3 regions of the Sediminibacillus dalangtanensis genome follow, and region 1 is predicted to be linked to each of the others. Evidence: predicted binding sites of a transcription regulator. Region 1 holds the regulator's gene; each other region holds the start of a gene.
What was found. Region 1 encodes LexA, which represses DNA repair genes until DNA is damaged. Its sites were predicted from a motif close to CGAACATATGTTCG; they were not measured.
Positions count from the first base shown of each region.

Region 2: the regulator LexA is predicted to act here: its motif matches at 4,956-4,969, upstream of ERJ70_RS04685 (WYL domain-containing protein).
Region 3: the regulator LexA is predicted to act here: its motif matches at 4,563-4,576, upstream of ERJ70_RS07610 (type IA DNA topoisomerase).

Region 1 covers NZ_CP046956.1:1,884,355-1,892,417, reverse strand. The annotation lists gene ERJ70_RS09505 (CcdC family protein) at 1-191, opposite strand, end outside; gene ERJ70_RS09500 (response regulator) at 237-596, opposite strand; gene ERJ70_RS09495 (Na(+)/H(+) antiporter subunit B) at 611-1,045, opposite strand; gene ERJ70_RS09490 (cytochrome c biogenesis CcdA family protein) at 1,105-1,812, opposite strand; gene ERJ70_RS09485 (YneF family protein) at 2,164-2,382, opposite strand; gene sirA (sporulation inhibitor of replication protein SirA) at 2,428-2,886, opposite strand; gene tkt (transketolase) at 3,044-5,050, opposite strand; gene ERJ70_RS09470 (DUF896 domain-containing protein) at 5,186-5,422, opposite strand; gene ERJ70_RS09465 (YneB family resolvase-like protein) at 5,527-6,204, opposite strand; gene lexA (transcriptional repressor LexA) at 6,499-7,122, shown strand; gene ERJ70_RS09455 (S8 family serine peptidase) at 7,574-8,063, shown strand, end outside.
Region 2 covers NZ_CP046956.1:919,798-927,860, forward strand. The annotation lists gene ERJ70_RS04645 (fatty acid--CoA ligase family protein) at 1-49, shown strand, start outside; gene ERJ70_RS04650 (M48 family metalloprotease) at 160-1,374, shown strand; gene ERJ70_RS04655 (hypothetical protein) at 1,403-2,341, shown strand; gene ERJ70_RS04660 (DUF3939 domain-containing protein) at 2,338-2,799, opposite strand; gene ERJ70_RS04665 (competence protein ComK) at 3,024-3,533, shown strand; gene ERJ70_RS04670 (YhjD family protein) at 3,481-3,870, opposite strand; gene ERJ70_RS04675 (hypothetical protein) at 4,056-4,325, shown strand; gene ERJ70_RS04680 (YolD-like family protein) at 4,380-4,712, opposite strand; gene ERJ70_RS04685 (WYL domain-containing protein) at 4,715-4,936, opposite strand; gene ERJ70_RS04690 (hypothetical protein) at 5,804-6,064, opposite strand; gene ERJ70_RS04695 (TVP38/TMEM64 family protein) at 6,268-6,903, shown strand; gene lepB (signal peptidase I) at 6,977-7,519, shown strand; gene ERJ70_RS04705 (hypothetical protein) at 7,811-8,063, opposite strand, start outside.
Region 3 covers NZ_CP046956.1:1,501,738-1,509,800, forward strand. The annotation lists gene ERJ70_RS07585 (dienelactone hydrolase family protein) at 1-274, shown strand, start outside; gene ERJ70_RS07590 (DeoR/GlpR family DNA-binding transcription regulator) at 355-1,113, shown strand; gene ERJ70_RS07595 (sugar kinase) at 1,135-2,079, shown strand; gene ERJ70_RS07600 (bifunctional 4-hydroxy-2-oxoglutarate aldolase/2-dehydro-3-deoxy-phosphogluconate aldolase) at 2,102-2,752, shown strand; gene ERJ70_RS07605 (NAD(P)/FAD-dependent oxidoreductase) at 3,041-4,252, shown strand; gene ERJ70_RS07610 (type IA DNA topoisomerase) at 4,703-6,862, shown strand; gene ERJ70_RS07615 (FadR/GntR family transcriptional regulator) at 7,510-8,063, opposite strand, start outside.

The DNA of each region.
Region 1 (8,063 bases):
AAAGCTTCCAATACTTGTGCCCACGACACCTGAAAGGCAGGTACCAAAAACATAAATGCACCCGTACTCATAAATAAAGGCGGCAAAATGATTCTGGCTTTACTTGCTGGTCTCCTCGAAGCTTTCATTCTGACAAAAATCATGGTAACTGCCATCAGAATTCCTACGATTGTGGTTGCTGTGATCAGCATATTATCAACTCTTCCATCTTATCTATATGTATGTAGCAACTGTTGTCAGCTCAGCACCCGATTAACCGCCTCAAGTACTCTGTTTTCATCAAAAGGCTTTACAATAAAGTCTTTTGCACCTTTTTCGATCGCTTCCACTACCAGCTTTTGTTGTCCCATCGCTGAGCACATAATTACTTTTGCTTGACCGTCAAACGCTTTGATCTCTTGCATCGCGTCCATACCGTTTTTTCCCGGCATGGTGATATCCATTGTAACTAAATCCGGTGATAACTGCTTGTACATCTCAACTGCTTGATCACCATCTTCTGCTTCCCCTACAACGGTATGGCTCCCGTTTTCTAAAATCCCCGACAGCGTTACACGAATAAATTTTGCATCATCAACCACTAATATGTTTGCCATCAAATTCCCCCTTACTAGTCACGATCGCCGGCAATCGAAAGAATGATTGTCATGGTTATCCCTACCACCGTAAGATATACACCCAAATCAAATAAAAGTGCTGTGGCCAGTTCTTTATCCCCCAGTAACGGAATATGGAAGTGGCCAAAAGTTTGATTTAAAAACGGTTCGCCAAAAGCGAAGGAACCGACACCTGTCAACAAGGCGATCATAAGTCCAGTCGGTACTAGAAAACGAAAATTAACTGGTATAATTTTGCTGACAGCTCTCTCTCCATATGCCATATACATAAGTACAATCGCCGAAGCGGTCATTAATCCACCGACAAATCCACCTCCAGGCGCGTTATGCCCTGCAAGAAATAAATAAATCGAGAAAGCGAATAAGATGAATGATATTAGCACTGTCGCCGTTCTTAAAATCAAGTCATTCGTTCCGTGCATTTTCATAACTCCTTTTCCATTTCCGTAATTCTATCATAATATAAATGTGCAGTGATTTCCATCGGTTAAAACCCGTAAAAATTAAACCACCCAGCAAGATAGGAAGTTAACGCCGTCATCCAGTCGAAAAAAAGGGCGATTCCCATAAATATCATGACATAACCCCCGATTTTCACCAATCGTGGACCGTTCCTTTTTATCCATTTCATCTTTCCCACAAAAAAGGAAAGGATCAAAAACGGAACAGAGAATCCCAACGAATAAGCACTCATCATCACCATTCCAAGATCCGGCTTATCTGCAGATAACGAGATAACGGCACCAAGTATAGGTCCCGTACATGGCGTCCATCCCATGGAGAAAGCCATTCCGATAAAAAAGGAACCGATAAATCCGCTAGGTCTATTGCGGAAAACGATTTTATGATCCTTCATCAGAAATTGAAAATTGAATACTCCTATGATAACCAATCCAAAAAATACAATTAGAATTGCTCCAAGCTGCCGTATTGCATCCTGCCAAGTTAATAAAAACTCCCCTATAAAGGTGGTGAAAAAACCGAGTAAAACAAAAACACTCGAAAATCCAAGCAAAAACAATAATGTATGGAAAATACTTTTGCTATTCAGCATTCCGTTTTCAACCTTTATTTCGTTCACACTCATTCCAGTTATGTAAGATAAAAAAGCTGGATATAATGGCAGAACACATGGAGAGATAAACGATAGGAAGCCTGCTCCAAAGGCAATAAATATATTTAATTCTGCTGCCATTTTTCTCCCTCCTTCATTAACATAATTCTTTTGTAACTTATTTGTAACAGTGCTCGCTTCTGTATGTCTAAGCATCCAATGAATTCAATTAAAGTCCTGACATAGTAAGTGTCTAAGAGTGCGAATCACCCCGTTATATTGTAATTGCATCGAAGTTCCCACTAAACATAACCGATAAATCCGTCCTCTTAAGTGTAGCAGAAGATAGAACCGCCATTGTGACAACTAAGTGAAATTATCACTTTCTTACATATAAATCCCTTGCCGCTAAGTGACAAGGGATTTATATGTATAGTTATCAAATAGAATCTATTTTAGATACCATTGACCACTAATAAGTGGGTTCATTCATTATTTTGACTGGTTGTTCATCGCCCGCATCATTTGATTGATTTTTTTCTGCGACGGCTTTTGTCCCATTTGCATCATCAATGTACGGAGCATTTGTTCATTAATCGGCGGGTTCTTCTTAAGGTAATTCATCATATACTTTCTCGCAATGAAAAACCCCAGAGCAACACCGGCAATCAAAGCAATAATGGCAATCAATACTACCCAAATCGTGCCCATGTCACGTCTTCCTCCTTCAAGTTGTCTCTCATACAGTATAGTAAATCATAATAGAGAATACAATAGCCTTGTATTCAAGTCCTTATGACGTTTACCTATCGGTGAGATCCATCCATAATTGTCAGAATCATATTCAATAATAAAAAAGCGGCTGTTAAATCGCCTGAAATATTGAAACAACAGCTTTTCCGCTCCGGAAAAGCTAGAGGAACTTCCATATATGCAAGTCCCGGCAATCAGTAGTTCCGCAACGTCTGATTGACCTTCAATACGCAGTACGTTCCCCTTCTTTTCAAATGCATTTTCGCCGGAATGGCAAAGTGCCAGATAGTCCATTAATTCTCGTACAGGAATTTCAGAAGTAACGTATCTCGATTGTTTATAGTTGATACTATCTACTGGATAAACATCAAACTTGCGTAAAAAACGATATAAAATTTCAGAACGATAATAGTAATGATTCGCGAATTCACTGTTCACCAAAAAAATGGAGTAATTAGGCATTGGCTTGTCCCTCCCTGCTAGGAACAATTATACACAATCCAATGCGAAACGGTTGTCAAACGATGGTGGAGAATTCCGCGATTTTTGTCGCACAAGAAAAATATGAGGCCATAATAGACCCCCCCGGCTGGATAACAGCCTGGGGGGGAATTGACATTTAACCTTTGATGAGGCTCTCTGCCTGGTTGACTACATTTTCTACGGTAAACCCGTACTCTTCCAAAATCTTATCTCCGTTAGCGGAAGCGCCGAAGGTTTCTATACCCAACATTTTGCCTTCATCTCCTACATAACGTTCCCATCCGAAAGGAGAAGCCATTTCAATTGCCAGACGTTTTTTCACAGTAGACGGAAGAACTTCTTCCTGATAAGCTTTATCCTGCTGTTTAAACCGATCCCAGGAAGGCATGCTGACCACACTGACATGAATATTCTTGTTTTTCAGTTCTTTCTGCGCGTTGACGGCCAGCTGTACTTCAGATCCAGAAGCAAGAAGCAAACCGTCCGGTTGGTCACTATCAGCAGGACTAATGACGTAAGCACCTTTTTTGACTCCTTCATATGCCTGTTCTTTTGTGCCCTCCAAAGTAGGAAGGCCTTGTCTGGTAAGAACAAGCGCTGTTGGAGTTTTTGTGGATTCTAACGCTAGCCGCCACGCAGCACTGGTTTCGTTTCCATCAGCCGGACGAATCACAGACAAATTCGGCATTGCACGAAGAGATGCCAACTGTTCGATCGGCTCATGGGTCGGTCCATCTTCTCCCACAGCGATGGAATCATGCGTGAAGACATATGTTACCGGAAGATTCATAATCGCGGACAGCCTTACTGCCGGACGCAAGTAATCACTAAACACAAAGAAGGTACCAGCATAGACCTTTAATCCGCCGTGTAGTCCCATTCCATTCAAAGCTGCAGCCATAGCAAACTCGCGCACACCAAACCAAATATTTCTGCCGGAATAGTTATTTCTCGAGAAATCGCCGGCGTCTTTTACATTCGTTTTATTCGATCCAGCTAAATCAGCGCTCCCCCCAAAGAAGTAAGGTACTTTGTTGGCAATAGCATTGATTACTTCGCCGGAAGAAGCACGAGTAGCTAACTTATCTTTTCCCGTCTCGTAAGCTGGAAGCTCCTCTGTCCAGTTAGCAGGCAGTTCGCCGGCAATGGCTTCTGCCAGTTCTTTGGCAAGCTCTGGATATTCCGATTTATACTTGTCGAAAAGAGCGTTCCATTCATCTTCAGCCTGTTTGCCTTGTTGTACGATTTTTTTATCGAAATCCTGGTAGACTTCTTCCGGCACATGAAATTCCTCATGCTCCCATTCATATGCCTGTTTGGTAAGCTTGATTTCATCAGCACCAAGGGGAGCACCGTGGGAAGCCGACGAAGCAGATTTGTTGGGTGATCCATAACCGATAACCGTTTTCACTTCGATCAATGTGGGCTGTTCTGTGTTTGCTTTCGCTTTTTTAATTGCATCTCGGATAGCGGATAAATCGTTGCCATCTTCCACCCGAATAACCTGCCAGCCGTATGCTTTGAACCTTTCTTCTACGTTTTCAGAAAAAGATTGGGACAACTCACCGTCCAGCGATATATCATTCGAATCATATAAAGCGACCAACTTGCCAAGCTTTAAATGACCAGCCAACGATGCTGCTTCATGCGAGATACCTTCCATTAAATCACCATCACTGACAAGAGCAAAAGAGTGATGATCAATAATCGGATAGCCTTCCTTGTTGTACTTGGCAGCAAGATGTTGTTCGGCCATTGCCATTCCGACCGTCATTGCCAGTCCTTGTCCGAGTGGTCCAGTCGTTGCTTCTACCCCTTCTGTATGATGAACTTCCGGATGGCCTGGAGTTTTTGACCCCCATTGCCGGAAACCTTTCAAATCATCGATCGTCAATCCATAACCGGAAAGATGGAGAAGGCTGTATAACAGCATTGACCCATGTCCAGCCGATAGTACAAATCTATCACGATTGAACCAGTGCGAATTCTTCGGATTATGGGTCATGAAGTCTGTCCAAAGTGTATATGCCATCGGAGCAGCTCCCATAGGCAGTCCTGGATGACCGGAATTCGCATTTTCAATTGCATCGATTGATAGTGTACGAATGGTATTAATGGATAGTTTTTCTGTTTGGTTTACCATGTATTGTTGTAACCCCTTTCTGATTTACGGATTATGTACACCTCATATCCTATAATGAAAAAACAAAACAAACAAGCATTTCAACATGTCCATTATAATTTCATGCTGGAATGCTTGTCAAAAAAGGCTTCCTTCTCAATGATTGTTTTTCTCCCGCTGTTTTAAATCTTTTACTTTTTGGGGAGTGACATCCTTTCCTTCCGGATCAACCACTGTCATGCTCTTGAATTGGTTTTTAAAGGATTTCCGGACATTTTTCAAGTACTCTTCCCTCAATGATTGTTGTTCCTGCTTTTCTTTAGCAGTCAACCCTTCTTCTTTTGCCTTTTTAGCAAGTACATTGATTCTATTCAACTTATCTTTTGAAAGCATAAGATACTCCTTTAAATTAATTTATAGTTCTTGTTTTTCCATAAAACAGATTCTTGAAACAAAAAAACAAGTTCAGACAGAACCGAACTTGTCTTGTACATATCTTATCGTTTGTCAGAGTTGGAATCAAGGGAAACATACTCTTGAAACCTGCGGTGGACGGTGGCTTTCGAAACTGGATAGCCAAGCCCTTTCAAGGTCGCAGCTATTTCTTCGAAAGTCAGCTTACTCGCCCTTAGTCTAACCACCTCATCAATCGGGAACTCTATTCTATCTCTACCGGAGGATTCATGCTGCTTCGCTAAGTTTTTGCCCGGATCATATCCCCGTTCCATGGCTTTTCGCATTCCCCGTTTAATTTTCATATTATGGATTTTTCTTTGATATTCTTCTACAATTCCGACGATCTGCAGTACCATAGAGTCCGATTCCGACAATTGCAGCTGTCCTTGATGTGTCAGGGAATACACGGGGATTTGCAATTTGTTTAGCTGATGAAACAAAGCGATTTTTGTATTACCTCTTCCAAGCCGTGTCTCATCCTGAATGAGGAGACAGTCGGCTTGCTGTGAGGAAAAAAGGTCTAGCATCTGGAAGACGCCTTCCCGCTCAATCTCGTATCCGCTCTTTTGTTCTTCTATAACCGATACAATCTCTAGTCTATGATTAACAGCCATATTAGTTAACTCCTGCCTTTGACGCTTCAAAGAGGTTTCCTGTTCATCTTTAGCTGTGCTTACTCTACAATATATAACTGCTTTTTGCTGTTTTGTTGTCTCCACAATCTGACACCTCTTATAATGCTTTTGCTTGTAAGTTACTTAGATGGTGACCATTGAATAATACATTAATCCTAAAGTCAAAATAAATAAGGTTAAATAGAAAAGGTCTAGTTTCGAAAGTTTTTGAAACATTTTATACGCCTCCCAAATAATTAGAACCTATGTTCGTGTTTATACTTTTATTATATACGAACATAGGTTCTTGTCAACATTTTTTTCGAACGAGTGTTTGTATATACATGCCATGCATGGTATAATATTCACAATAAATACTATGTCCGAGGTGTTACACAAATGACAAAACTATCAAAAAGGCAGCAGGCAATTTTAGAATATATTAAAGAACAGGTTTTGGATAAAGGCTATCCGCCTTCTGTAAGGGAAATAGGAGAGGCTGTCGGACTTGCATCGAGTTCTACTGTGCACGGCCATTTATCGAGGTTGGAAAAAAAGGGGTTTATCAGAAGAGATCCTACCAAACCTCGCGCCATTGAGGTGCTCAGTTTGGAAGAGGCAAACGAAATTCCTGCCGGGGAAGCCACTTTCGCTCCCGTTATCGGGAAGGTAACGGCAGGGATACCAATAACAGCAGTGGAAAACATCGAAGAGTATGTGCCACTCCCCGGCACAATAGCTAATCCGGATGATAATATATTTGTATTGATTATCGAGGGAGAAAGTATGGTTGAAGCAGGAATACTGGATGGGGACATGGTAATTGTCAAACAACAGCAAACCGCTCAAAATGGGGAAATTGTCGTGGCCATGACTGAAGAAGGAGAGGCCACCGTTAAGCGCTTCTTTAAAGAAAAAGACCATATTCGTTTACAACCTGAAAATGCAACAATGGAACCAATCATTCTCAATAATGTTTCGATCCTAGGAAAAGTAATAGGTCTATATCGACATATCCAGTAAAAAGTAAAGAAAAAACCAAATCATCAGATTTGGTTTTTTTCTTTCTAGAATGATCTTCTATCTATATGTGTTTACGTTATCCATAAATTTAGTTAGCAGTGTTTCGCTTTTTGTTTTCAGGAAGCGGAAATACTACCAAGAATGCGAAATACCCCAACAATAAAACATTGAAAACAAATAACCATATGGAAGAAAAATCGTATATCTCTTGAAAATTCTTTGTGACGGCCAATACCAAAGCGGCTATCAGCACAAAACCTACATACTTGATAAATAACACCTCCCTTTCATAATTTTATTAAATTTCCATGAAAATGTCCAAAGTTTTTTCCTTTTAACAAAACTGCTCCTTTATGCACTTTATGGAACTACTAAAAAAAATACTAAGGACAAATCGTTGTTATGCTGGTAAAATATAATTCTGTATTAATTCGTAAAGGAGTAATTGCCTGTGAATAAATGGCTTTTTGTCTTTTCTTTGCTACTTATCCTCAGCTCCCTTGATTTTATAAAAGTGGACGGAGCTGCACTGGAAAAGGAAGAAGTACTTATCCGTTATCAGAGTGAGCAAAGCAAACATGAAATCATGAATGAAAGCTATGAAGTTATCAATCAATATGAGAATCTTCCTGTCCTATCCGTCTTGATAAACCCTAACAAAAAAGAATTATTGCGGAATCACGATGATATTTCATACATAGAGAAGAATAGTCCAGTTAAATTATCTGGAGAAACTGCACGAGAAATCAATCAAGCGGCATCCGTTGAAAATCAGTGGAATATGGATACAATTGGAGCTCCTCTTGCCTGGTCGGAAAAGATCACCGGAAAAGGAGTCGACATAGCCATCATCGATACTGGTATAGCCGAGCATGCAGATCTTAACATTCAAGGTGGCTATTCAACAATGAATAAGAATCCTGAATGGGTCGATGATAATG
Region 2 (8,063 bases), 960 kb from region 1:
TGGTAAAATTCTACGGAAGCAGCTGCGTGATAAAGTGGCTCAATTATAAGCGATATAGCAGACAGATAAAAGAATATGGTAAAATTTAAGAATCTCCTGCCCAAGAACGGCGGGGGATTCGTTTTTCTGAGAATGAGAATTCCGGCAGGAGGAAATCAGATGAAAAAGTTGCTGGCAGCTTATTTGTTCTTTCTTATGATTATATGGGGATATTTCCTATTCTTTTATCCGTTGGAGACGTATGGTAGTTCTAATTACGCAGCTATGGCGCACTCCATGTACTTTTCCAAGCTTCCACTCGAATGGCTGTTGTTGTATACCATCATCAAAAAAGGCTGGTCGATGGTATGGATGGAACATATCGAGCGATTCACAGGCAGACTTTGGTTAAAAACATTGCTTTTTTCGCTGCTGCTGACTGTCGCTTATCAGTTCGTTCGCCTTCCGTTCAATGTCATTTGGTTTGCCATCAGCAGAAGAGAAGGAACCAGCAATCAAACAGTCGGAAACTGGTTCTATGAGCTTGGGCTGGACAGTCTGTTCTTCTGGCTCGTTTTAGCAGCTTGTATTTATGCGGCGTTGGTATTGATGGCCAGATTTAAAAATTGGTGGTTTGGATTATGGTTGCTCGCGCTTCCGGCAGCTGTGTTCGTGGTGTATATTCAGCCAGTTTGGATCGATCCATTGTATGAGGACTTCACGGCAATGGATCCCGGACCGCTACGAACAGCAATCGAAGATTTGACGGAAAAAGCGGGACTGAAGGATGCTACCCTGCTTCAAGTCGATATGAGTGAAAAAACCACCACTTTTAATGCCTATGTCACCGGAATTATGGGGAATGCCCGGATTGTCCTGTGGGATACGACACTAGAAGGAATGCCGCAGGATGAAGTGCTGTTTATCCTCAGCCATGAGATCGGCCATTATGTGAAGCATCATGTGTACATAGGAGTGGCTGGCTATTTGCTACTGAGTTTGCTTTTGCTTTATGCTGGTGCGTTGCTTTACCGGGTTGTCTGCAAGAATGTTTTAACGAAACAGTCATCTTCTCGTTGGAATGATTTGCGAGCTGTTCCGATTCTGTTGCTGATTTTTTCTTTGCTGCTTACTGCCGCACAACCACTGTCATTAGCTGTTTCCCGGCAAATCGAGGCTTCTGCCGATCGTTATGCAGTAGAGAAAAGCGACAGTGATCAGCTGCGGGCGGGCATTTCCAGTTTTCGACGAATGGCAGAGCAGTCGAAGAGCGATGTGAATCCTGCTTTTTGGATAAAGTGGCTGCGGTACAGTCATCCATCGATTCAGGAGCGAATTAATCGAATTGAGAAAGAGCTTACGGAGCGTGAAACCAATTCGGGCAGTTCTTCGTAAATAGAAGGGAAGGGATGGGATGAACTTGATGATTGATTTTCAAGAACAACTAATGAATGAAAAGGAAAAGATGCGAGAAAAGCAAAACTTGAACACCCAGCTTATCGTCCTGGCTGCCCAGTTGGAAGATTTACGGAAAACGGAAGCCCGGATGAAGCGAAGGCTGGAAGATGAAAAAGTGGATGTGGAAAAACTAGAAGGAATCAGCCTAAAAGGTGTTTTTATGACGATCGCCGGAAAAAAGGAGGAATTACTTGACAAAGAACGGCAGGAGGTACTGGAAGCCCAATTAAAGTGGAAGGAAGCACGTTCCGCCCTGGAAGAGTTGGAACGGGAGCATAGCAGAATCTCTGCCAGAATTGAATCACTCGGTTATCCGGAAGAACAGGTGGAACGCCTCCTGGAGAAAAAGGAGCAGTATTTGTTGGAACACGGGCATCAGGCAGGAGAAGAGCTGCTTGATCTGTCGGAAGCGATTGGCGAGTTGCGGGCAGATGCCAACGAAATCAAAGAAGCCCTGGCTGCCGGCCGGGAAGCATCAAGCGCTCTTTCCAAGGCGGAAGAAGCCTTGCGCAGTGCAGAAAATTGGGGGACGCTCGATATGTTCGGCGGTGGGATGATCACCACAGCAGTTAAACATGGTCGCATTGACGATGCGAGTAAAGAGGTACACGTAGCCCAACGGTTGTTGCGTAAGTTTTCGAATGAACTTGATGATATCGGTAACTCGTTTGCAGTCGACGTTTCCATATCCGGCGGCTGGACTGTGGCTGATTACTTTTTTGACGGCCTGATAACGGACTGGTTTATTCAAGGCCAAATCAAGGATTCGCTTGAACAAGTCAGCACAGTCAAAAGGGAAACCGATCGGACGGTGGCCAAGCTGGAGGAACTGTTCGGAGATGTAAAACGTAAAATCGAGGAACTGGAGGGAAATAAACGCCGACTGCTTGAAACACCGCTCTAAGGCCGGCGGTGGGTGACCATATCTTCCTCCTCCGTAATGAAGAAGGGACGATCCGGACAGTTGGATAACAATCCGAGCTTTTCCAGTTTCAAGTAGTTGACTTGTTTGTCGGGGTCTCCTTCTGTTACCGGAAGCTTTCCGGTTTGCTCACGATAATGGTCGACAGCTTGCTGAACTTTGTCCAGGTCTTCGGCGAGCTGTTTATCTTTTTCCTCGAAGATCTCATACGTTTCCCGGGACATGTAGTACGTTTGTTGCGGCTTGGCTTCCAAATAGGGAGCAAGCAGCTGGTAGTCAATCGTCCTGTCGGAGTTGATAATCACTTCCAACGGTATTTCAGAGGCCAATTCTGCGCTGTATCGCCGGACGGCATCTTTCACCTCTGAAAGGCTCACCGGCTTAACGGGGAGTTGTTTCTGCTGCGACTCGTTTTTCTGTTTTTTGTTCTTTTTCCACATGGCGTTTCCTCCTTATTTGAAAGATTTAATACCTTTGATATATCTAGAGTATAGCAAACCTGCACGCCGGGGTTAAAACGTTTTCATTATGAAGAGGCGAGTATGACAAATAGCCGTATTTTTTTACAAAAAATTCAATTTATTCTACCATTTTATTCAATTTTCTGGTAAATTAGGGGTAGGCCTTTCACATGCCTAACTATTGAATGAAGGGATGGTAGTCTATGATGTATGAAACGCATTATGAAGTAACTCCGCTTACGCTTGCTGTCATTGGAGGGGATAAAGGGAACAGGTTTTCTTCCCGGGTCCTGGAAGAAGAAGAAATAATCCAGGTGAAACAGCCGGCAAGCAAAATCATCGACCTTGCCTGTAAGTTCTTTGGGAGCAGTCTGCGGGGCAGGCAGGAAGGGACCAAGGATATCTGCAACATTACACACAAAGTACCTGTCTCCATTGATCCTTCGAGCGGTATGTATTTTTTCCCCACAGCTTCTCCTAATAGCCCTCAATGCTCGTGGATTGCCCACTCGCATATCGATCGAATCAGCAAGGCTGCGAATCAATCCACAGAAGTTATCTTCAAGAATGGAACTTCCATTACACTCCCTGTTTCTCACGGCATCATTTTGAATCAAATTCAAAGGACTGCGCAATTTCGTTACTTGCTTGATCACCGGATTAAGTATTTGTGGAAGAATAATGCTGATATGGTTGCTGAGCCTTTTGTATAAGTTCCCGTAGAATGGTTTCCACTTTTTTTCGAATGGCAGGATTAAAATAGTTTCTTTTTTCTTCTCGTCCCTGACAGATAAATAAAAAAGAGGAGAAAGAATCATTTTTATTTAAAGAGACGACCTGCAGCTGTTCATTTGCCATACGGCTCCGAAGCTGTCGGCGTTCTGCTACAGCTTCCTGCTCCATTTTGCCAAGCAGGTCTGTGTAAGGCTCTTTGATTTTGAAACTGCCTGTTTGAATGCTCTGCAGATCCTTTTGGATGACCACAATGGCCATGGAAAGAAATAGAAAACGGGAAGCAACGGAAAGCTGTTCTTCGCTGAGATAACGCACAATTACTCCTCCTTACCGAACATGTGTTCTATTATACCCCAAACCGATTGATTCTAAAACCAAAACCTGTGAAAAAAGTAAATAAAGGCAGTGAAAGGCCGGAAACACGAAGCAGGTCAATAGGACATCGGCATGGGCTGTTATTTTTTCTGTATTTCGGATACCCTATGATTGGGTGATAAAAAATGAAAGCAACCGAATTGGAAAGCAAGCGTTTCGACAAAGCGCTTGATGAAATTCTCGATTTATTCAACAACCTGGAAAACGATGCACCGATCATTGATTTCGGGCAGGATGTCCTCGACAATATTGCACGAGCCAAAAAGAAATATGGAGATAAAATGGTGGACGAAAAAATAAATACAGTAGTAAGGGAAATGCTTTCCTGGCTCGAACTGGATGATGTGAAACTGGATTCGGAGGAAGAGGAGAATGAGCAGGACGGTGAATCCTGAAAAAGCTTATATGCGTCGAATGTAGTCGGCTCCTTCTCCCGGCAATCCTGCCGTTTACTCAATTATTTCCACGTCCACGATGGCTTCGACGGGAAGAAATTCGAGACCGTCGTGGTTTTCGATTTCAAGTTTACCCATTCCCACTCCTTTTATGAAACCTTCCAGCATTTCGATTCGCTGTGCTTCATAGAAGTAAAGGGAAACTTTTTGTTTGTATTCGATTGCCTGCATGATCGTTCGCTGCATTTCCTCTAATTTATCACTGCTGAGAATCGGTTTTTCAACGTCCTTTTCTGATTCATACCACTGATTGAGCATTTCCACATGCTCAGGCAGCATGAGGGAAGTCCACTTAATGGTTCCCCGGTCCTGATGTTTGCCTTGCATGACTATGCCCCCCGACGTCGCAGTTTTTTAGCCGGATGAATGGCCAAAATGTTTTCCAGGCGAAAAGTCCTGACTTGCTTGCGGTAAAAGCAGTAAGCCACCACCTGTTCTTCTTTAATCTGGAGAATTCGGACTATGCGCTGTGACAGCCGTCCGTTTTTAGCCTGATAAATCATTTCTACCTTTGTTTTGTTTTCCATAGCCAGATGAAGCACAGTTTCCATTTGTTTTCACTCCTTAAAGGGAACGTTTGTTCTTATTATATGCAGAATGCGATTATTTTACAACCAAATAAACCCTGGTAATTTATACCTAACCTGCCGGAGAAGAGTAACTGCCATTCTGCCTAATCAATAAACACTGCCTTTACGGGCAACAAAACGGCTGTGCTACAGGAGTCAAGAAAATAAAAATCCAGTTTATAAAGATGAGTGGAACAAACAGGTTGAAGCTTCAGCCCTTCCACACGAAGCCATGAGAGGGACAGGCAAAAATAAAAGGAGCCTGGGACAAAAGCATCGTGACCAAAATGAAAACCGAACGATTCCCAATTCGTTCGGTTTTTTTGATGAGCTAAAAGCAAATGCTATGAAAAGTGCCACTTTCCACTCCGGCAAGGTACTGCGCTTTCCGCGGGCATGGCTTCAGCTAACTTGGCAAAGCATACCGCTTTGCCAAGTGGATCTTCAGCTCGCGCTCATCCCGCTGGAGTCTGCGTACCTTGCCTCCGTTGAAGGAGATACCTTCTCTTCAGATGTGATTTCCGTGTTGCCCTATTTCTGTTACAGATAGAAAGCTGAGCTGCATGGAAACCGCTTATTTATGCTATTATCAGATTGTAAAGAATAAAGGAACCCCCATGCTGATTTTCGTCTTCGTCACTGTTTAGATACCTATCAGCCAATAGAAGAATACGGTTTATCTTGTCTTGATCATGTGGAAATCAGAGCACAAAAACGTAGCGATTCGAAGCACGTATCAAACAACAGGATAAAAAGAAAATACACAAATAAAACCGAACGAATTTGATTGGCATTTGGAATTCGTTCGGTTTTTGCTTTGTTGGTCATGTTTTGTCCCGGCCTCCTTATTTAGAAGGGAAAATAGAAAAAAATCAGAAACAAGGCAATAGCAATCAAAAAAGTTGCTCCATAAATGATACTTAGCAAGGGCACATTTTCCTTCATCGAGCGCTTTTCATAGTCCATCGAACGATCCAACTCCTGTTCATGCCGATTCTCGGCTTTTTCATAGACCCTCGCTTTGTCTGACTCCGACTTTCCTAATCGCAATGTTATAATAAGGGCAGCGATACAGACGATAAAGGCTGAGATCATCAAAAAAACATACATGTTATCCCCCCTAAAAGGTTCTCTGTCTCTATTATCTGTGTTTATTAGAAGAAAAACAACGGGAGAATGTGACACAGGGGACACCCTCTAACAGAAAAAGACAACGGACTGGGCAATTTTCCTTGTTTACATTACAATTAAAATAGGGAAACTGGTTAGTAAGCAGTACATAACTGCAAGTGCGGGTGCGAGGAGAATAGAACTTGTACATATTTAACATAGATATCAACGAACTTAGAGAATTAATTGAAAGTAATAGATTTGATGATTTGCTGATGCAGCTATTGAAAACGTATGAAGGCCTCGGACCGCTGCCGGGCATTTTACTGCCTTTCATTGAGGCTTTTCTGCCGTTTTTGCCGCTGGTCGTTTTTGTGCTTGCCAATGCAGCGGCATATGGATTGCTCGAAGGCTTTTTGTTTTCCTGGATCGGTGCCAGTGCCGGGGCTTTATGTGTCTTTATGCTTGTGCGCAAGCTTGGAAATAAACGTTTTTTTATTTGGCTGCGGAAAAATAAGCAAGTGGAGCGGGTGACCGAATGGCTGGAACGGCACGGATTCGGTCCGTTGTTTTTGCTAATGTGCTTTCCGTTTTCTCCGTCTTCTGTCATCAATATCGTCGCTGCGTTGTCCAAAGTCAGCTTTCAACAATTCATCCTTGCCGTGCTATTGGGAAAGACGGTGATGATTTTTACGATTGCCTTCGTGGGGGACAGTATTGTTTCTTTTGCCCAGAACCCGGTCAAGACAATCGTCGTCGGAATCTGTATTCTGTTGTTTTGGATCTTCGGTAAATTCTTAGAGCAGCGGCTGCAAAGCAAGGCCAGGGAACGAGGGTAGCTTTTAAATAGAGGATTAATATTTTTTCTGAAGGGTAAAATATGGATAGAAACAGCACCTGGAGGAAAAGACAATGAAAAGAATAAATTATTGGAAAGTATTACGGACGGTAGTGATTGCAGGAATACTGGCAGTACTTTTCCGTTCGTATTTATTTGCTAGTTATGTTGTGGACGGAAAATCGATGGAGCCTACCCTGTATGACGAAAACTTGATCATGGTGAACAAGATGGCCTATGACTTGCACAATATCAACCGGTTTGATGTGATTGTCTTTCACGCTAATGAAAAAGAAGATTACGTGAAACGTGTAATCGGCACCCCGGGAGATACGATCGAGTACAAGAACGACCGTTTATATCTGAACGGAGAGCCGGTCGAGGAAGAGTATTTAGAACCGTTTAAAAAGGATGATGGCAAACCGCTGACAGAAGATTTTTCCCTGGATGGAGTCACGGGTGAGAGTGAAGTGCCAGAGGGGAAACTGTTTGTCATGGGAGATAACAGACGGGAAAGCCTGGACAGCAGGTATTTCGGATTTGTTTCCCAAGACGAGGTCGTCGGAAAGGTTGACGTGAGATACTGGCCGCTTTCACAATTAGGTGTGAGCTTTTAAAAAAACTTTTCGCACGCTCAATCTTACAGTGATACAAAATGCAACCTAGTGAAACCTGAGAAGCTAGTTCTATGTTATTATAAAGTGCTTAGACTCGCTTTGACAGAATACTTCGCTTTCCGCAGGCTTCGCACGGAGAGCGTAGTGTATTTCCGTAGCACCGTATTAGCACCTTACATTACCATGATAAAAAATGGTACGCCATATACGTGGGATGAAGGTAATTGGGATAAAACGAAACAACCAACAGGGACAGTCATCTCAGGAGGGGCTGTCCCTATTGGTGTGTAATCAAATGATCAACAACAGCAGGGTGTAGCCGGCAACACCCGTCAAAAAAGCGCCGAAGCTGCTTTGTCTTTCTTCGGGAAGCTCTTCTTTTAAAATATTGAGAATGACACCGCCGGCAAGAAAAGCTGTTAAAAAGGAAACAAGGAACGGCTTCACCTCATACAAACTTCCTACTATCCAGCCGACCAGCACTGCCACGCTCAGCAGCCAGCGGCCGTATTTATCATAAACCCTTTCGTGTCGTTCGCGGAGA
Region 3 (8,063 bases), 380 kb from region 1:
ACCACACTGCCTGGACAACTATCTGCCGGGCGTATTAAATCTTTCCGAGCTTCCGGGCTTGCTTGGACTGGTATCACCTCGTCCTATTTTTATTGAAACAGGAGAAAAAGATCCTTTATTTCCATTAGACAGTGCTAGTGTTGCTATCTCTCAGTTAGAAAAGATCTATCTGCAAAGCGGGAGACCGGAAGCGTTTGGTTTTCACATCCACAATGGCGGTCATGAAGTCGATGGCGGCCTGTCCTATGACTGGCTTTTACGGCAGCTTATCTAGCAAAGCAAAGGAAGTTCGATGAAGACATTCTACCCTGAATATGGTAGGTTAAAAATATGTGTAACTGCAGGAGGGTTGATATGCTATCAATAGAACGCTATCAACATATTTTAGCTGAACTGGAAAAACAGAAGATTATCAAAGTTTCCGCTCTTAGTAAACAATTAAAAGTGACCGAAAAGACGATCAGAATTGATTTGGAAACCTTGGAAAGTCGCGGGTTACTTACCCGAATTCACGGCGGTGCGATGTTGGTGGAGTCAGAGGAACGATTGTTGCCCATCGAAGAGCGGCAATCCGGTCAAAACGAGATAAAACAAGCGATTGCCAAACGGGCAGAACAGTTGATTGTGCCGGGAGAAACAATCCTTATGGACGGAGGCAGTACAACGGTAGAAATCGCCAAGCTGCTGGGCGACAAGGAGGTTACTGTCATCACGAATGATTTGAATATCGCTCATGTATTGCAAGCCAAACCGAAAGTGCAGCTTCTGGTTCCGGGAGGAGAGAGGATAGCCAATTCCAGCTCTCTTTTCGGTACACAGGCTACTCAATTCCTGCAAAAACTGCACGTAAACCGTGTGTTCTTTGGTGCTACAGGGGTATCAGTGGAACAAGGGTTATCTGTTTTCACTAGTTTGCATGCAGATTGGAAAAAACAGATTGTGGGTTGTGCAGAAGTGGTGACACTTGTCGCTGATTCCTCCAAACTTGGCAAAGTCGCCCTGATTCAGTTTGCCGATATTGACCAAGTCGATATCATCGTAACCGATGATCGTCTTGATAAGAATTATAAGCGACAACTTACGGAAAGAAACATTCAAGTATTACTTGCATAAAGACAAAGGAGGATTTCAGGCATGGATGTAGTAACTTTAGGAGAAAGCATGGTTTTATTTACCCCGGATACTGAAGGTCCGCTCCGCTATGTCAGCGGATTCCATAAAACGATCGGCGGGGCGGAATCAAATCTTGCGATAGCCTTGACCAGACTAGGTCATCAAACAGGCTGGATCAGTCGGCTAGGTAACGATGAATTCGGTCTGTTTGTCCGCAATTTTATTCGTGGAGAAGGAGTCGACACATCGAATGTCGTCTTTGATACAGAATTGCCGACAGCTGTTTTTTTTAAAGAAAAACTTGCAGCGGGCGATCCCAAAATTTATTATTATCGAAAACTTTCTGCTGCCAGCGAGCTATCGCCAGATGATTTAGATGAGGAATACATAAAACAGGCAGCTTACCTTCATGTAACCGGCATCACCCCGGCACTTAGCGATACATGCAAGCAAACAGTGCTTGAGGCTATCCGTCTAGCGAAAGAGAATGGCTTAAAGGTAGTGTTTGACCCGAATCTGCGTTTGAAATTATGGTCTGAGCAGGAAGCGGCTAAGACGTTGATGGAAATTGCTGCTTTAAGTGATATCGTGCTTCCAGGAATCGACGAAGGGGAACTGATGACCGGGCATGATGAGGAGAAAAAAATTGCTGAAGAACTGTTGGAGAACGGTTCAGACGTCGTCGTCATTAAACTCGGTTCAGCTGGTGCTTATTACGCTACCAGACGAGAAGCTGATTATGTTGAGGGATACAAAGTAGAACGAATTATTGATACCGTCGGAGCCGGAGATGGTTTTGCGGCCGGTTTTCTATCAGGCCAGCTACGTGGATGGGACCTTGCCGAATCGGTAAAATTGGGCAATCGAATAGGAGCTTATGCATTGACCGTTGCTGGTGATGTGGAAGGTTATCCTTTCTGGCATCAAGTCGATACGGAACAGGGAAACAAGGAAATATTGCGCTGAACAATAAGGAGGCAGAAGAAAAATGGATAAAGCTACGATTATGAAGAAAATAATGGAAAATGGAGTTCTTGCAGTTATTCGCAAAGTACCGGAAAAAGATGTAGAGCAAGTGGCTGAATCGCTGATAAAGGGTGGCGTGAATGTTCTTGAAGTAACGCTTGATGCCGAAAATGCCAATCAAATCATCCAAACTTTAAGCAATAAATTCGCCGGGAAAGCGGTAGTCGGTGCCGGAACTGTCCTTGATGCGCCCTCCGCAAGAACAGCCATTGAACATGGAGCACAATTTGTCGTCAGTCCGCTTCTCGAACAAGAAGTAATTGAGGCAACCCTTGCTCTTGATAAAGTTTCTGTTCCCGGAATCATGACGCCAACAGAAGCAATGACAGCTGTTAAACTAGGCGCCGATATTGTCAAGGTTTTTCCGGCTTCGGCAGTAGGGCCTTCCTTTCTCAAAAATGTCAAGGGTCCATTACCGGATATCACGATGATTCCGACCGGAGGCATCACGACAGAAAATGCTGCTGATTTTATAAAGGCAGGAGCGGCGGCAGTCGGAGCTGGGGGAAATCTTGTGGACAATAAAGCGATCAGGGAAGGGAACTTCACTCAGATTGAACAAGTTGCTGCAAAATATAAGGAGACGGTAAGGCAAGCAAGAGAGACGATGTAACAGATTGATAAGTTTATGGAATCTGTTTCAACAAACCCTTGTCATGAATGGTAATTATTTGACACAACAATGGAAAAGATTTATGTTTGTGAAGATAGTAGCAAAAGGAAAACTTCCTTTTTTCAAGATGTCGAGACGAGAAGATACATAGGAAGGTTTCATCTTTCTACCGCCGAGGGTAAATAGAATCAATAGATTTGCCGGAAATGGTAGATTTCTCCTGCTTATAAGTGTATCTCTACGGAGGTATTGCACTTTTATATATAAGAGAAAGGTGTGGACATGAATATGAGCAACAAACCTAAAATTGTCGTTCTTGGCGCGGGTTATGCCGGGATGATGACAACGAAACGATTGACGCAAAAGCTAGGCCAAGAAGAAGCAGACATTATTCTGGTCAACAAGCATAATTATCATTATCAATCTACGTGGCTTCATGAAGTTGCGGCAGGCACGATTGATGTCAACAAAGTCCGTATGCTTATCAGTGATGTCATCGATACGAATCGTGTAAGACTTGTCTTTGATACAGTGCAGGAAGTGAAAAAGGATGAGCAGCGCGTCGTTCTGGAAAATGGCGAGCTGGAATATGATTATTTAGTGTTCTCGTTAGGATTTGAGAAGGCCTCTTTCGGTATTCCCGGAATGGAAGAAAACGCACTGTCGATTGAAAGTGTCGACAAAAGCCGCTTGATCAGCGAACATATTGAGCATCAATTTGCCCGGTATAGCAGCGGGGAAGAAACAAACGACGAGGCATTGAACATCGTTGTAGGCGGATCTGGGTTCACCGGTATCGAGTTTGTCGGAGAACTCGCAGAAAAGGTGCCGGAACTCTGCCGGAAATACGATATCGAGCGCAGTAAGGTACGTATCATCAATGTGGAGGCTGCCCCATCGATACTCCCTGGATTTGATGAAGAGCTGGTTGCTTATGCCCGTAAATCTTTGGAAGACCGTGGAGTAGAGTTCCGTATTGGCACGAAAATCCAGGAATGCAGAGAAGATGCATTTATCGTGGGTGACGACAACGAAGAGATCAAAGCAGGTACGATTGTCTGGACTGGCGGTGTACAAGGAAGCTCTATTCTGGATAAATCCGGTTTCGAAGTGTTCAAAGGTAAAGTAAATGTGAACGGCGACCTTCGTGTACCAGGCTATGACAATATCTTTATTCTCGGAGACTGTTCCTGGGTAATGGATAAAGAAAATGACCGTCCATATCCTCCGACTGCCCAACTTGCTATCCAGGAAGCTGACACTGCTTCTGACAACCTTACAGCATTGCTGCGTGGCGGCAAGCTGGAAGATTTCGTTTTTGATAATAAAGGAACGGTGGCTTCATTGGGCGGCAGCCATGCAATGGGAACCGTTTTCTCCGGATATAAGTTGTACGGTAAAACTGCCCGCGCCATGAAAAATGTCATTGATAACCGTTATCTATTCATGCTCGGCGGACCAAAGCTTGTCTTGAAAAAAGGGAAACTTCGTCCATTTTAATAACCAACCATCAAAACGCTCAGGGAGGGAAGTAGGTTGAAAAACACATTTCTTGTAACACTGCTTGCGGTCCTTTCTACGGTTGTCTATGCCGTAGTTTTGAGGAAACAGGAAGACAACAAACATTTTTGGTAATAAGCATAACCGGAATCCATTAGGGGTTCCGGTTTTTTTCTTTAGTCTCTTATCGCAGTCTTTGTTGTTTTTACTCTTTTGTTACCGAATCCTCACTTGGTCCAGAATTTTTGACTTGAAGACAATCGAAGAAAAAACGCTTGCACCTTCTTTACAAGAAGGAGTAGAGTAGATGCAAACATTCGTTCCCTAGATTAGTTATCCGTGTTATAATGGTGGAAGCCTTAGTTTGGGTTTACCTTCTCCTTTTATATTTCCTTCGTATGCTGTTCCGGACATAATTCTCCCCGAAAAAAGTAAAGATGGGTGATACACATGAAATTAATATTAGCTGAAAAGCCTTCTGTGGCAAAAAATATTGCAGATGCTTTAAATATAAAAACAAAACAGGATGGTTACTTTCAAGGTAATGGTTATTTGGTTACCTGGGCATTTGGTCACTTGTTGCAATTATTTGACGCAAAAGATTATGATCGTTCGATGACAAAATGGAAGATGGAAAATTTTCCATTCATACCGGAGAAGTTTCAATATAAAGTGAAAACGGATATCCGCAACCGCAACCGGGCAGATGGAGGGGCACAAAAACAGCTTCATGTGATTAAGCGCTTGATGAAGCGACCTGACGTAGAAGCAATTATCTCTGCGTGTGACTATGATCGGGAAGGCCAGTTAATTGGCGACAGCATCATCGACTATATCAATCCCAAGCAACCTGTCTATCGATTATTGATCAACGAGTGGACCCAAGAGGAAGTGCTTCGGGGACTGAAAACCATGCAACCGAATGAAAAGTTGCGCGCCTTGCAGGATGCCGGGATCAGCCGCCAATGGGCGGATTGGGTAATCGGTATCAATTTAACCTCTGTTGCTACCCTTAAATACCAGCAGGGAAGTGGAAAGGCACTTAATATCGGACGGGTTCTGCTGCCGACATTGAAGATCATTTATGACCGGGATAAAGAAATCAAATCATTCATTCCGGAAGATTATTTCAAGCTGACCGCGACATTTTCTACTAAATCCGGTGGAACGTTTCAAGGTGTTTACCAGGAAAATGAACAAGAAAAATTCAAACATAAGCAGCCACTTGAAGAAATCGCCGGTAAAATAGCCGATAAAAAAGCAACCATAATAGATAAACAGGTCGAGAAAAAGAAAGAGTTCCCTCCATTCCTTTTCAATCTGTCCAATTTACAAGGATATATGACAAATAGGTATAACGGATGGACATCGGACAAAGTACTAAAAGTTGCTCAATCACTTTATGAAAAGAAGTGGATCACTTATCCCCGTACAGCAAGTACGGCCCTGGATGAAAGCCTGGCAGGAAAAGCGGCAACGGTATTAAAAAAGTTGGCTGAAGATGTTCCGTATAAAGAAGAAATCCGTTTCTCGAAGTCAAAACGGGTCTTTAACAATGCTAAAGTGGAAAGTCATAGTGCAATTATGCCTACTTATGTAAAACCAAAGCGGCTCACTAAGGACCAGGAACTCGTCTACCAGGCAATAAAAAACAGATTCATTATGCAGTTTATGCCACTTGCAGAATATGAAGAAACAAGGCTTTTCACTAAAGTTGAAGAACTGGAATTACCAGGTTTGTTCTATTCGAAAGGCAGAGTCCAGTTAAAGGAAGGATGGAAGCAGGTAGAAAGTATTCAGTCAAAGGAAACGATCCTTCCTAACGTGGAACCTAAAGAAATGGTCGCAGTTAAGGGTAGCGATGTTTCTTCCCATGTAACCAAGCCCCCAAAACCTCATACTGAAAAAACATTGCTTCGATTAATGGAAACGTGCGGAAAGGTTTCGAAGGAAAAAGCTCTAGATCAGGAAGAGGAAGTTACAGAAGTACTATCAGGCTTTAGTATCGGTACTCCAGCAACAAGGGCTGAAACAATAAAAAAATTGAAAGATGTTGGGTATATTACGATGCAAAGAAAAAATCTGGTATGTACCGAGCTTGGAAACAGGCTTGTGGAGACTTTTCCGATTGATCGTTTATTCGACTTAGAATTTACTGGAAGATTAGAGAAATCACTTGCGGATATCGAAAAAGGCAAAGTGGATAAGGAGCGTTTTTTGGAAACCGTATTCTCCTTTACGAAACAATCCGTGGGCACGATTAAGCAGGAAGCGAAGGTTACGATAAATAAGGTTGAGCGGCAAAAAGGGACGAAAGAGGCACTCGGAAAATGTCCGGTATGTGGCAGCAAAGTCGTCGAAGGAAGTAAAGGATTTGGTTGCAGTAATTGGAAGAGTGGCTGTAAATTTGTCGTTTGGAAAAATGATAAATATTTAGCCTCAATGCGAAAACGGGCGACAAAAACGTTAGTAAAAGGATTGTTGAAAAATGGACGGGTATATGTGAAAGGATTGACTAGTAAAAAAGGCAAGAAGTTTAACGCCTATTTAAGCTATCAAAAAAATGCATCCAATGACTATTTCAGTTGGAAAATGGATTTCACCAAATAAATAGAAAAGTTTGTCAGATGTTATGACAATAATAAAGCAGGGATTCATGGCCTGTGTTATCTTTAACTTACAGAACATAACAGCTGACCAAATGGAAGCTTTGCCATCCACCACTTGGTTGATAGCTGCAGGTTTTGTACCCAAAGTTTGCGTCTCCCTCTTTTCTTTGCAAGGTGTCTGAATGATTGCCGCCAGTCCAACGGCAATCGCAAAAAAGCCAAACCGGCTCCCAAGCGGCCGGTTTGGCTTTTTGTTTTTACAGGAAATGATAAATTTAACTGTCTGGGGATCATTAGTGGCTGAAACAGCCACGTCCAGCTTCAGCGCCTCGAGGTCTTAAGCCCACCCTCGGTGTGGCAAAAAGCGCCACGCCGAGGTTGTTCTTAAGCTTGTCGGAGGCCCGAACGATGTGGGTCATGCAGGCGTTGCCACAGGACGTGGCGGCTTTAGCCTGTACTCCTTTAAACAGGCGCTTGCGCTTTTGTCCATTTAGGAGACATAAAAAAAAGATTAGCTAGAAATAGCACACCATGTTATGTGGTGTTGGTCAGCGGTCTGCCAAATAAATACAGTGAACTTCACGGTGCATCCGTTTAAAGCATAACAAGAAGAGAAATTTTATGGTGATCGGAAAGGGTGTATAGAAATCACTCTCGATATTTTTCAATGCTTGTTTTAACAGAATCCATCATCTTTTGGAAGGAATCTGCTGCAGCAACGGTGTTCCGCTGCTTGATTGCTTCTAGCAAAGCTACATGGAAAGGGTAGCTTTGATCAAAAATATCATCTTGACCGAAGGGTTCATTCCAGAACTGGTGGAAAGTGTCCCACACAGAATCAATAATACTGGTGAGCAGCTGATTGTTGGCGGCATCGTATAAAGCCTGATGAAATCCCGCGTCTGCACGGTTGGCTTGTTCGCGTTTTCCTTCCTCAATGTAACGCACATAGTCCGTTAAGTGTTGCTGCATGATGGTTATATCTTTCTCTGTTGCCTTATGGACAGCTAAATCAACCGCTTTTCCCTCTAAAGCCATTCGGACATCAAGCGCATCCAGTAAAAATTTCTTTTCGTTTTCTACATCGAAAGCTGTCCTGATATAAAAAGGTTTTGCGTCTTTTATAAATGTGCCTTTTCCATTTAATACTTCTAGGATGTCTTGTGATTCTAGTAATTGCAGTGCTTCCCGCAGTGTGGATC